DNA from 4 places in the Rhizobium sp. BR 362 genome. Region 2 is predicted to be linked to each of the others. Evidence: predicted binding sites of a transcription regulator. Region 2 holds the regulator's gene; each other region holds the start of a gene.
What was found. Region 2 encodes PhoB, which activates phosphate uptake and scavenging genes when phosphate is short. Its sites were predicted from a motif close to TGTCATNNANCTGTCAT; they were not measured.
Positions count from the first base shown of each region.

Region 1: a site for PhoB is predicted at 1,991-2,007, ahead of QDY28_RS25970 (DUF47 domain-containing protein). Genes of this name have one in related genera too.
Region 3: a site for PhoB is predicted at 1,545-1,561, ahead of QDY28_RS24505 (DUF2794 domain-containing protein). Genes of this name have one in related genera too.
Region 4: a site for PhoB is predicted at 1,713-1,729, ahead of ppk2 (polyphosphate kinase 2). Genes of this name have one in related genera too.

Region 1 is NZ_JARWGH010000034.1:50,999-54,206, reverse strand. It holds gene QDY28_RS25975 (methyl-accepting chemotaxis protein) at 1-1,763, opposite strand, end outside; gene QDY28_RS25970 (DUF47 domain-containing protein) at 2,030-2,674, shown strand; gene QDY28_RS25965 (inorganic phosphate transporter) at 2,674-3,208, shown strand, end outside.
Region 2 is NZ_JARWGH010000004.1:406,262-409,469, reverse strand. It holds gene QDY28_RS08590 (GcrA family cell cycle regulator) at 267-791, shown strand; gene phoB (phosphate regulon transcriptional regulator PhoB) at 875-1,558, opposite strand; gene phoU (phosphate signaling complex protein PhoU) at 1,591-2,304, opposite strand; gene pstB (phosphate ABC transporter ATP-binding protein PstB) at 2,356-3,171, opposite strand; gene pstA (phosphate ABC transporter permease PstA) at 3,186-3,208, opposite strand, start outside.
Region 3 is NZ_JARWGH010000029.1:35,330-38,537, reverse strand. It holds gene acnA (aconitate hydratase AcnA) at 1-216, shown strand, start outside; gene QDY28_RS24510 (DUF1223 domain-containing protein) at 479-1,222, shown strand; gene QDY28_RS24505 (DUF2794 domain-containing protein) at 1,583-1,984, shown strand; gene QDY28_RS24500 (GNAT family N-acetyltransferase) at 2,242-2,799, opposite strand; gene QDY28_RS24495 (Bax inhibitor-1/YccA family protein) at 2,922-3,208, opposite strand, start outside.
Region 4 is NZ_JARWGH010000003.1:139,105-142,312, reverse strand. It holds gene dxs (1-deoxy-D-xylulose-5-phosphate synthase) at 1-1,567, shown strand, start outside; gene ppk2 (polyphosphate kinase 2) at 1,838-2,758, shown strand; gene QDY28_RS05000 (methyl-accepting chemotaxis protein) at 2,921-3,208, opposite strand, start outside.

The DNA of each region.
Region 1 (3,208 bases), on a different contig from region 2:
GCGGTGCTAACTTCTGAAAGGCCCGTCGATTGTTCCCTTGCAGCAATCGAGATCGAATGAACATGCTCGTTTACCTTGAGAACTTGACGTTCGATCGTCGCCAGGGCTGACCCCGTCGCGGTGACCAGCTTCACGCCGACGGTAACCTCATCGCTGGAGCGATTGATCAGCGCCTTGATATCCTTCGCGGCATTCGCAGATCGTTGCGCCAACTCGCGAACTTCCTGGGCAACGACCGCAAAGCCCTTGCCGGCATCGCCCGCACGGGCGGCCTCGACGCCCGCATTCAAAGCAAGCAGGTTTGTCTGGAAAGCGATTTCATCAATGACGTTGATGATTTGACCAATCTCGCCGGAGGCTTGCTCAATCCTGCCCATCGCCGCAATGGCTTGCTTAACGACCGAACTTGATTCTTCAGTGCTCTTGCGTGCTTCGTCGACCATATGGCTGGCTTCCAGCGCCCGTGCCGTGGAATTCTTCACTGCGACAGTGATTTCCTCGAGCGCCGAAGACGTTTCTTCGAGCGCGGCTGCTTGTTGCTCGGTGCGCTTGGACAGGCTGTCGGATACAGTCCGCATCTCCGTGGTATTGCTATTGACGGTTTCGACTGCGCCGGACACTTCGCCGAGTATGGAATGCAAATTGGCCACCGTCGCGTTGACGTTGTCCTTCAGCTCGCCAAAAACCCCCTCGAATTCTCCTCGCATCATTTCGGTCAGATCTCCCTCTGCAAGGGCTGCGACAATCCGGCGGGTTTCAGCGATGCTGTTATCAACAGAGGCCACCAATTCGTTGACGCCGGTGGCAAAACGGTTGAGATCCGGATTGTCATAGACCTTTGTGATCCGCTGTTTGAAATTTCCCGCAACTGCCGCGGAGACGACCGCACCAATGCTTGCCTGCAGGTCGGCGCTTTTAGCCCGTAAAGCCGCTTCCTGGGCATTCAAATCCCGAACTTTGATACCATTCTGCTTAAAAACTTCCACCGCTCGCGCCATAGCGCCGATTTCGTCATGACGGCTGACGTAGCAAACGGGCACTTCCAGATTTCCTTCGGCGAGCACACCCATGCTGTTGGTCAAAACGGTAATTGGGCTGACAATCGCCTTTGAGCCGTAAAGGGCGGAGATGAACAACGTGGCGATCGCCAGCAACCCAATGCCAAGATTGAGTCGTAAGATCAGCTTTGCGGCTGCATTCGCATCTTCGTCAGCCTGGCTCGCAAGCCTTTTCGCGGCGTCCACGCCCTCATCGAACAGTTTGGCTGCCTGATCGGAAGTCGCCAGAAGTTTTGCCTGAGTCTCTGTTGCCTTAGCTTGAATGGCAGGAGAGGTATCTTTGCTCTGCAATTTCATCTTCACGACATCGACCAGGTCGGCGGTCGCAGCGAAGAAATCCTCGCTCAATGATTTGAGGGTTTGCACTCGGTCCCGGTCAGTCTGGTCTAGCTGGGTGGCTGCCTCATCAAGATAGTGGATCACGGAATGATGGCGTGCAGATAAGTAGTCGACAGCCTTCGTCACTTCTTCAGGCGATGACGCCAGTCGGAGATCGCGAATGCCGATCAGCATGCCGCGTAGAGATGCTTTCGCGTCAACCAAATTGCGGGAAACAACGAGCTGATTTTTCAGAAGCTCTGACCGGTCAGCAATCTTCTGGCCGCCATAAAGGACAATCAGAAGCATGGTCGCGACCATTAGAATGCCGATCGCGGAGAGGGCCGCAAGTTTTGCACTGATGCGGGCTGAAACGACGGTCAGCATTTGTAATCACTCAAGTGATCCGCACGTTAGCATCATAGAACCGGCAGAGACGGAGTTGGCGCTCAGCATCATGCAAGGCGTCAAACGCGTATGGCGCGGGTATCACGGGATTACCCTGTCGCGCTGTGGCCATTATAAAACTGTCATAACGGTAAATAAGTCGCTTAAATTCGGATGAAAAATGTATGGGTGCGATTTCGAACCTTTACCCCAAGCCGTTTTCATTTATGACAGCTTTGTGACAATCCTGTAGACGGGTATCGAACATGCTGGGCTGGTTCAAAAAGCTGTTGCCGCGCGAGGACAAGTTCTTTCATCTCTTCGAGCGCCATTCCCGGGCAGGTGTCGCTGCAGCAGAGGCTATGGAGGCAATGCTTGCCGGCGAAGGCGAGATCGAAAGCCACTGCCGCCGCATTATCGATCTTGAGCATCAGGCGGACGAAATTACCCGCGAGGTGCTGCTTGCCATCCGCCGCAGCTTTATCACGCCTTTCGATCGCGGCGACATCAAGGACCTGATCCAGTCCATGGATGATGCGATCGACATGCTCAATAAGACGGTCAAAACTATCCGACGTTTCGAGCAACATACGTTTGAGCCAGGGATGCGAGAGATGGGAGTCCTGATTGCCCAGGCAGCCCGCCTTGTCGCCGAAGCAATACCATTGCTCGCCGAGATCGGGCCGAATTCCGCACGGCTGGGCGGGCTCGCCGAAGAAGTTACGCGTGTTGAAGGCAAGTCGGACGAGCTTTACGAAGAGGGCTTGAAAAACCTCTTTCGCACTCACGGCAATAACAATGTCATGGCATATCTGATCGGCAGCGAAATCTATGGCGAATTGGAAAAGGTTGTTGACCGGTTCGAAGATGTCGCCAATGAGATCAGCGGCATCGTCATTGAGAACGTCTGATGAACGCAACCCTTGTCTTGCCCGCTCTGATCGGACTGGTCGCGGTTGCCCTTGTCTTCGATTTTTTAAATGGCCTACATGACGCAGCCAATTCAATTGCAACTATCGTCTCGACTCGTGTGCTAAGGCCGCAATATGCCGTGTTCTGGGCCGCGTTCTTCAATTTCATCGCCTTCCTGTTTTTCGGATTACATGTTGCGGAGACGCTTGGCACAGGCATCATCGATCCCGCTATTGTGACGCCTGTGATAATCTTTTCTGCTCTTTCTGGCGCGATAGTGTGGAATGTCATCACGTGGCTGTTCGGCATTCCGTCGAGTTCGTCGCATGCCCTTGTCGGGGGACTTGTAGGCGCCGGTTTGGCCAAGACTGGCGGAAGTGCCATTGTGTTTTCAGGTCTGGCAAAAACGGTCTCTGCCATTTTCCTGTCGCCAATGATTGGCTTTTTCCTCGCCTTGCTGCTGATCCTGGTTGTGTCGTGGTTATTCCTGCGGCAGACGCCATTCGCCGTCGACCGGACCTTTCGCGTCCTGC
Region 2 (3,208 bases):
GCCTCTTGGCAGAGGCCATGTCTTCGACAACTTATATTGCATAAATGCCACTCACGTATAGCAAGTTGGGGAAAACCTCGAAATCGATTCCTCAAGATTCCCGCGACTCTTGTCACGGAGTCAGCCTCACACTAGGTTAAAAACCAATTACTAGACTGCATGCGGCGGAACTAGTCACCACAATTTTTAAGCGTTTCACGCCTCGACCCAATGCGAGGCAATGGTGAGGGATTCTGCCATCAGAAACGCGACAGCGGAGACAGGGCATGAATTGGACAGACGAACGCGTCGAGAAGCTGAAAAAGCTGTGGTCCGAAGGTTTGAGCGCCAGCCAGATCGCGGCACAGCTCGGTGGTGTCAGCCGTAATGCCGTCATTGGCAAAGTGCATCGCTTGAGCCTGCCGGGCCGAGCGAAAGCCGGTGGCGCAGCAACCGCAGCTCGAGCGCCGAAGCGCAATACCTCGGCCCCGCGGGCGCCGAATTACGCCTCGCGCGTTGCAACCCGCACGGTTACCCGCCAGCAGGGTGCGACGATGCTCAAGGAAGAGGTCGAGATCGATACGGTCCACGAGATCGAATACCGTCCGGCTGCCAATGTGGTCGTTCCGATCTCGCGCCGCCTCGGCCTGACGGAGCTCACAGAGCGCACGTGCAAGTGGCCGGTCGGCGACCCGCTGAAGGACGATTTTCACTTCTGCGGCAATGACAGCCCGGACTCTTCGCCCTACTGCACCTATCATCAGCGGCTGGCCTACCAGCCGGTGCATGACCGGCGTCGGGCCGCGCACTAAACCAGTGCTAACCACATGAAAAACGGGCCGAAAGGCCCGTTTTCTGTTTCCGCCCTGTCCGATGACCGGTCGAGTTGCCCCGATCAGGCCTCCATGGAATAACCCGCGCCGCGAACGGTACGGATGACATCCTGCATATTGGAGAAATTGAGCGCCTTGCGCAGGCGGCCGACATGCACGTCGACGGTGCGTTCGTCGACATAGATATCATGCCCCCATACGCCGTCGAGCAATTGGGAGCGCGAAAAGACGCGGCCGGGCGAGGACATCAGGAATTCCAGCAGCCGGAATTCCGTCGGCCCCAACCGCACTTCGCGGCTCTTGCGGTGGACACGATGGGTCTCGCGGTCCAGCTCGATATCGCCGCAGCGCAGTACCGTCGACAGAACCTCGGGGCGGGCGCGGCGCAGCATCGCCTTGACGCGGGCCATCAGCTCCGGCGTCGAAAACGGCTTGACCACATAGTCGTCTGCGCCGGTGGAAAGGCCGCGCACCCGCTCGCTCTCTTCACCGCGGGCCGTCAGCATGATGATCGGCAGGCGCTCCGTCTCCGGCCGCATACGCAGCCGGCGGCAGAGCTCGATGCCGGACACGCCAGGGAGCATCCAATCGAGGATCAGAAGATCGGGGATGCGCTCCTGGAGGCGCAGCTCGGCTTCGTCGCCTCTCAGGATGGTGTCGACCTCGAAGCCTTCCGCCTCGAGATTATAGCGCAGCAGAACGCTTAGCGCTTCCTCGTCTTCTACAACAGCTACTCTCGGAACCATGCGCCTCTGGTCTCCTTCTCTTGGGGTCTACTTTATTCCGTCACCGCACCCACGGTGTTGGCGGTATCGTCCTTCGGACGCTCGCCTTCCGGCTGGGCGCCGGTCGCCATGTAATAGATCGTCTCGGCAATGTTGGTGGCATGATCGCCGATGCGCTCGATGTTCTTGGCGCAGAAGAGAAGATGCGTGCAGGTGGTGATGTTGCGCGGATCTTCCATCATGTAAGTCAGCATTTCGCGGAAGAGCGAGGTGTACATGGCATCGATTTCCTCGTCGCGCTCACGGATCGACACGGCCTTGTCAGGCGAACGGGTCGTGTAGACGTCGAGCACTTCCTTGAGCTGAACGAGGGCCAGTTCGGAGAGATGTTCGATGCCGCGGGCGAGACGACGCGGAACGCCGGTGCCCTGCACGGCGATGACGCGCTTTGCGGTGTTCTTGCCGAGATCGCCGACGCGCTCCAGATCGGAGGCAATGCGGATGGAGCCCATGATTTCACGAAGGTCGGCAGCCATCGGCTGGCGGCGAGCGATGGTGACGATCGCCTTGTCGCCGACTTCGCGTTCTGCATGGTCGAGAATGACGTCGTCGGAAATGACCTTCTGCGCCAGGGCGGCATCGCCGTTGACCAGCGCGCGAACGCTGTCGCTGACCATCTGCTCTGCCAGGCCGCCCATTTCGGAAATGCGGCGCGTCAGGAATTTCAGGTCTTCGTCATATGCAGAGAGAATGTGTGTAGAGACCATTTTTCTATCCTCAAGGTGAATGATGTGAAGAAAGCCGCGCGGGGAGCATCATCAGCCAAAACGGCCCATGATGTAATCCTGCGTGCGGAAATCATCGGGATTGGTGAACATCTTATCGGTATCGTTCTCCTCGACCAGATGACCGAGATGAAACATTGCGGTGCGCTGCGAAACGCGGGCTGCTTGCTGCATGGAATGCGTCACGATGACGATCGTGAAATTTTCCCGCAGCTCATGAATGAGTTCCTCGACTTTGGCGGTGGCGATCGGATCGAGCGCCGAGCACGGCTCGTCCATGAGAATGACCTCCGGACTGACGGCGACGGCGCGGGCGATGCAGAGGCGTTGCTGCTGGCCGCCGGAAAGGCTGGTGCCGGCCTCGAAAAGCCGATCCTTCACCTCGCCCCAGAGCCCGGCCTTCTGCAGGCTGGTTTCGACGATATGGTCGAGATCGGCCTTGGACCGATGCAGCCCGTGGATACGCGGGCCATAGGCGACATTCTCGTATATCGACTTCGGAAACGGATTGGGCTTCTGGAACACCATGCCGACGCGGGCGCGCAGCTCGACGACATCGATGGCGTTGTCATAGACATCCTGATCGTCGAGCATGATCTTGCCGGTGACGCGGCAGGTGTCGATCGTGTCGTTCATGCGGTTGAGGCAACGCAGGAAGGTGGACTTGCCGCAGCCGGAGGGGCCGATCAGCGCGGTGACGGTATTGGCGCGAATGTTCAGATCCACGTCGAACAGCGCGCGCTTGTCGCCGTAGTGGACCGACACGGCCTGGCCGATCATCTTGTAGGGGATCGTCATCATCTTCTTGGCCAGTGCTTTTTCGCTCGCGGCTTCCGTCATCATGTTCATTCCATCGTCTCCTGTCACCAACGCCGCTCAAAGCGAC
Region 3 (3,208 bases), on a different contig from region 2:
ACCTGGGCAAGCCTCGCCCTGAAGGGCGACGAGCTAGTCACGATCGAAGGCCTGGAACATATCAAGCCGCGTGAACGCAAGATCGCCAAGATCACCTATGGCGACGGCACGGTGAAGGACGTTCCGATCATCTGCCGCATCGATACGCTGGATGAGGTGACCTACGTCAACAACGGCGGCATCCTGCAGACCGTTCTGCGCGATCTCGCGGCCTGATTGGCATTGAAATGACTTATACACGCCGCCGGAGCACAGCTCTCCGGCGGTGTCTTGTTTTTCACGCCGATGTGTACGACGCTAACCTCTCCGGGCCTCCGTCTCACCCCTTCGTGACTTTGCGTCATCGTGCTTAGCGATTATCTCTTGTTTCAGATTTATCAGGCTTGATGAGGCCCTTCGGATATCCTGAGAAGCGCTAAGCGGTTCGGGTGTCCCGCCAGCACATGGCTTTAGAGGTCTGAGAAAGAGGTAAAACGGCATGCGCTTACGGTTTTTGGTTCCACTTCTAGCAGGCATCGCGCTCGCAAGTTCGCTGCATGCGCAGGAGCTTGCCAAAATCAAGGGCGTCGTCGAACTCTTCACGTCTCAGGGCTGCGCCTCCTGCCCGCCGGCCGATGCTGCGTTTCAGAAGCTGATCCGCCAGGGCGACGTCGTCGCACTCGCCTATCACGTCGATTATTGGAATTATCTCGGCTGGAACGACACGATGGCGTCCAAGGACAATACGGCTCGGCAATATGCCTATGCCCGTACGCTCGGCCGCAGCGGGGTCTATACGCCGCAGGCGATCATCAACGGCCGCGACCATCTGAACGGTGCCGATCTAAACGCCATCAACGTCAAGATCGACGACTTCCAGCGGCAGGGCAAGGGCCTGACGGTCCCCGTCAGTGCTGCGATGAAGGGCGATGAACTGGAGATCAAGATCGGCGCTGGTCAGGGCCGGGCCAATGTGGTTGTCGCTTATTTTGACAGGGAACAGCAGGTGTCTCCGAAGGCCGGCGAAAATAGCGGCCAGCAGATTACCTATCTCCACTCGGTTTCGGACGTCGAGACTGTCGGCATGTGGGACGGCAAGGAAATGAATGTCGTGCTGCCCGCCAATGTCTTGGAGAGAACCGGCCGGCGTGGCCTTGCAGTTCTGCTGCAGTCCTCGACGCCATCCGGCGACCCGGCGGCGATTATCGGCGCGACCGTGCTGACGATCGGGACCGACGGCTGATCTGCATTTTCGACATCAGTCGAAGTTCGCGGCTTCGGCTGGAGCCGTAAGTCCTCTCTTTCGGCTGGAGCCGAAAAGTCCTCTATTTCGGCTGGAGCCGAAAAGAGGGGAGTGCCCGGCGAGGGCGCATTCGGGGCTGGGGTTCGGTCGACACGCCCCCGACCGGGCTCGGTCTGGCGCGGCGGCACCAAACCGAGCCCTATAGTTCCGCTAAATGGGGCGTGGTTTTGACTGAAATACGGCGGCCCCAAGATGCTTTCCTGCAAGCGCAAGAAATTGTGAGTGGCTCCTGGTCTTGCAATTTGGTGTGGCTGAGGCAAACTGTCATCTTCTTGTCATGACACAACCCCTGGGGGATTGATGACTGATCAGCCGGAATTGCGACACGGCGAAAGCCGTTCCGTCGACACCACTTCTTCCGTCGTCGTTGATCTCAGAGAATACAAACAGAGTAGGGACCCGCTGCCGGTGACCTTCCATCGCAGGGAGCTGGACGCGATCCTGTGGATCTACGGCCGCATGGTCGGCGAGGGCGAATGGCGGGACTACGCCATCGACCATCTCCGGGAAAAGGCGGTTTTCTCTGTCTTCAAGCGCTCGGGCGAGCTGCCACTCTTCCGCATCGAGAAAAATCCCAAGCTCGCCGCCAAGCAGGGTGCGTTTTCGGTGATCAATACCAACGGCATGATCCTGAAGCGCGGCCATGACCTGAACCAGGTGCTGAAGGTTTTCGATAAGCAGCTCAAGCTTGTTGAGAAGTAGTTTCTCTTCACTGGCTATATGTTTGCGGAGAGTGCGGTACCCCCTCTGTCACTGTCGTGACATCTCCCCCACAAGGGGGAGATCATTGGGGGTTTGCCGATCGTCACCCACAAAACAACAAACGGCAATTTCAACAGGTTCGATGTTTGTTTGAGGCAATAGGGCGCTACGGATTACTAATCACCCCCTTGTGGGGGAGATGCCAGCGAAGCTGACAGAGGGGGGTATCAGGGGCTCGGCATATAAGCAGGCCGATACTACCCCCCAAACAACGTCCCCGGATAGACTGAGGGATCCGGGTCGGTTTCCGCGCCCTCGCCCAGCACCTTTTGCATCAACATCGTGTCCAGCCAGCGGCCGTGCTTGTAGCCGGTGCCCTTCAACAGGCCCGTCTCCGTAAAGCCGGCGGCGCGGTGAAGGGCGACGGAGGCCGGGTGGGCGCCGCCAATGACGGCGATCATCTGGCGGAAGCCGAGGGTCTGGCAGGTTTCCACCAGACTTGCCAGCAGCGCTTTGCCGATGCCACGGCCGCGCGCTTCGGGCGCGAGATAGATCGAATCCTCCACCATCCAGCGGTAGGCCGGGCGCGTGCGAAATGCGGAGGCGTAGGCATAGCCCAGAAAGGCGCCGTCCTCGCCTTCGGCGGCGATATAAGGGTAACCCTTGTCGCGGATCGCCTGGAAACGGCCCGCCATCTCCTCTTCGCCGGGCGGGACGATCTCATAACTTGCCGTGCCGTTCAAAACGGAGTCGCGATAGATGGCGGTGATGAAGGGAAGGTCGGCTGATGTGGCGTTGCGAAGGCGGAAGGACATCTGCGTTTTATTGCCTGATCTGCGATTTCAAGAAGCAGATATAAAGCCGCGTGCGAAGCCGCAAGGCAAATAGAAAAGGCGGCCGGAGCCGCCTTTTCGAGCGATCATTCATGTCGCAGCAGTTATTTGCGGTTGCCCATAAACTGCAGCAGGAACATGAACAGGTTGATGAAGTCTAGGTAGAGCGTCAGCGCGCCCATGATCGCCTTGCGGCCAGCAACGGCAACGTCGTCGGCTTCATAGTACATTTCCTTGATCCGCTGCGTATCCCAGGCGGTCAGGCCTGCGAAGATCAGTACGCCGATCACCGAGATGGCGAACTGCAGAGCGGACGAATGCAGGAAAATGTTGACGAGCATGGCGATGATCAGGCCGAAAAGACCCATCATCATGAATGAGCCCATCGCCG
Region 4 (3,208 bases), on a different contig from region 2:
CGGCGCTGCGCATTCCTCAACGTCTATCTCCGCCGGTCTCGGCATGGCGGTCGCCGCCGAACTCGACAAGACCGACCGCCGCGTCATTGCGGTCATCGGCGACGGCGCGATGTCGGCCGGCATGGCCTATGAGGCGCTGAACAATGCCGGCGCGCTTGATGCCCGGCTGATCGTCATCCTAAACGACAACGACATGTCGATCGCGCCGCCGACCGGCGCCATGAGCGCCTATCTCGCGCGCCTCGCCTCCGGCCGCACCTATATGGGCTTTCGCGATTTCGGAAAGAAGCTGACCGCTTATCTCGGCAAGAATGTCGACCGCGCCATTACCCGCGCCGTGGAGCATGCACGGGGCTACGTCACCGGCGGGACGATGTTCGAGGAGATGGGTTTCTACCATATCGGCCCCATCGATGGTCATTCCTTCGACCATCTGCTGCCGGTGCTGCGGAATGTGCGGGACCATGCGCAGGGGCCGGTGCTGATCCATGTCGTAACGCAGAAGGGCAAGGGCTATCCGCCCGCCGAAGCGGCGGCCGACAAATATCATGGCGTCAACAAGTTCGACGTCATCACCGGTGCACAGGCCAAGGTAAAGCCGAATGCGCCGAGCTATACCAGCGTCTTTGCGGATGCCCTCGTGCAGGAAGCCATGCTCGACGAGAAGATCGTCGGCATTACCGCTGCCATGCCGAACGGCACCGGGCTCGACAAGCTGCAGGAATTTTTCCCGTCCCGCTGCTTCGACGTCGGTATTGCCGAGCAGCATGCCGTCACTTTCGCGGCTGGCCTCGCCGCCGAGGGTTTCAAACCGTTCGCCGCCCTCTATTCGACCTTCCTGCAGCGCGCCTATGACCAGGTGGTGCATGATGTTGCGATCCAGGGCCTGCCGGTGCGCTTCCCGATCGACCGCGCCGGCTTCGTCGGCGCCGACGGGCCGACGCATGCCGGCTCCTTCGATACGGCCTTCCTCGCCAGCCTGCCCGGTTTCGTGGTCATGGCCGCCGCCGACGAGGCGGAGCTGAAGCATATGGTGCGCACGGCCGCCGCCTATGATCTCGGCCCGATCTCCTTCCGCTATCCGCGCGGCGAAGGCGTCGGCATCGAGCTGCCGGAACGCGGCGAAATTCTCCAGATCGGCAAGGGCCGCATCGTCAAGCAGGGTTCGAAGGTGGCGCTGCTGTCCTTCGGCACGCGCCTCGCCGATAGTCTCGCCGCCGCCGAGGATCTCGACGCCGCCGGCCTGCCGACAACGGTTGCCGACGCCCGCTTCGCCAAGCCGCTGGACCACGATCTCATTCGCCAGCTTGCCAGCCATCACGAGGTGCTCATCACCATCGAAGAAGGCTCTGTCGGCGGCTTCGGCAGCCAGGTCATGCAATTCCTCGCCACCGAAGGCCTGCTCGACAATGGCCTCAAGATCCGCGCGCTGGTCATGCCCGACATCTGGATGGAGCAGGCAAAGCCCGAAGTCATGAACGCCAAAGCCGGCCTCGACCGAGCCGGCATCGTGCAGACGGTGTTCAAGGCGTTGGGCCGCAGCCGGATTATCGAGGCTGCCGGGTAAGCTCGGCTAAACTCGCCATCAATCTACCGTTAGTCCGAGGCCTGAAGCTTCCGGCACATGATATGTCATGCGTGTTGGGATCGGCCCGGGTCTTCCGGGTCATCTCTGGTGTTCGGCTTGCTTTACCTTCCCTCTTGCCGCAATCATTCATCCATCTGTCATGAACAAAGCGGAACTTGCAGCAATGCAGGAACGGGCATGTTTGCGTTTTTAGGAGCGATCATGCCTTCGACTGTTATCGTTAGCTGCCATCGACAAGCGGAGAGAACCTTGCGCAATCCAGACAAAGAACACGAGCATTCCGATTGGCTTGAAGCGGAATTGGCCGATACGCTAGATGAAGACTACGAATTGGAACTTTCGGAACCGGCTCTCTCCGAAGAGATCCGAAAGATCTACCAGAAGGTGCATCCGGCTGCGATGCCGCGCATCGAATACTTCCGCGCCTTGCTGTCGCTGCAAGCCGAACTGATCAAGCTGCAGGATTGGGTGACCTATCACAAGGAGAAGGTCGTCGTGATCTTCGAGGGTCGCGACTCGGCGGGCAAAGGCGGAGCCATCAAGCGGATCACCCAGAGGCTCAACCCACGCGTTGCCAGGGTCGTCGCGCTACCGGCGCCATCCGATCGCGAAAAGACGCAATGGTATTTCCAACGCTACGTACCCCATCTGCCGGCGGGCGGCGAGATCGTTCTCTTCGACCGGTCCTGGTACAATCGCTCCGGTGTCGAGCGTGTGATGGGCTTTGCGACGGAAGATCAGGTCGAACAGTTCTTCAACGACGTGCCCGAGTTCGAACGCATGCTGGTTCGCTCCGGAATCCGGCTTGTCAAATACTGGTTTTCGATCACCGACGAAGAGCAGCAGCTTCGCTTCCTCGTGCGCATCCATGATCCCCTGAAGCAGTGGAAGCTGTCGCCGATGGATCTGCAATCCCGCGTGCGGTGGGAAGCCTATACGAAGGCCAAAGAAGAAACCTTTGCGCGCACGAACATTCCGGAAGCACCCTGGCATATCGTCGAGGGCAACGACAAGAAGCGCGCCCGCCTGAACTGCATCGACCATCTGCTCAAGCAAATTCCCTATGAGGACGTGCCTCACGAGGACATCACCCTACCGGAGCGGATCTTCAATCCCAACTACGAGCGCAAGGTCCTGCCGCCGGAGCTTTATGTTCCGTCCAAGTATTGAGGAACGCAGCGCTGGCTATAACCATCTTGCCGGTTGTCGCTAACTGGGATCTGTCTCGCCTCGAAATAAGCGAGACAGATCGTCGTTCGAAACAGTCTACGCCCGAGCCTCCGGTGCCCGGTAAAAAGAGCGGAGGAGGTCGGCGTCAGAAAGACGCCTTGCTCAAAATTCCTCCCACTCATCCCGGGCAACTGCCGCGGTAGCGGCCTTACCGCCAAACACCTTTGCAACCGTCCGGCCCAATGCCCTTGCAGGGGAAGCGGCCGGCCGCGACTGGGCGGTGACGGCCGCCGGGCGCTTGGATTCGCGGGGCATGTCATTCAGACGGAACTGGTGCAGGAGTTCGTTGAGGGAGGCAGCCTCGCGGGCGAGTGCATGGCTCGCCGCCGTCTGTTCCTCGACCATGGCGGCATTCTGCTGCGTGCCCTGGTCCATGTTGTTGACGGCGGT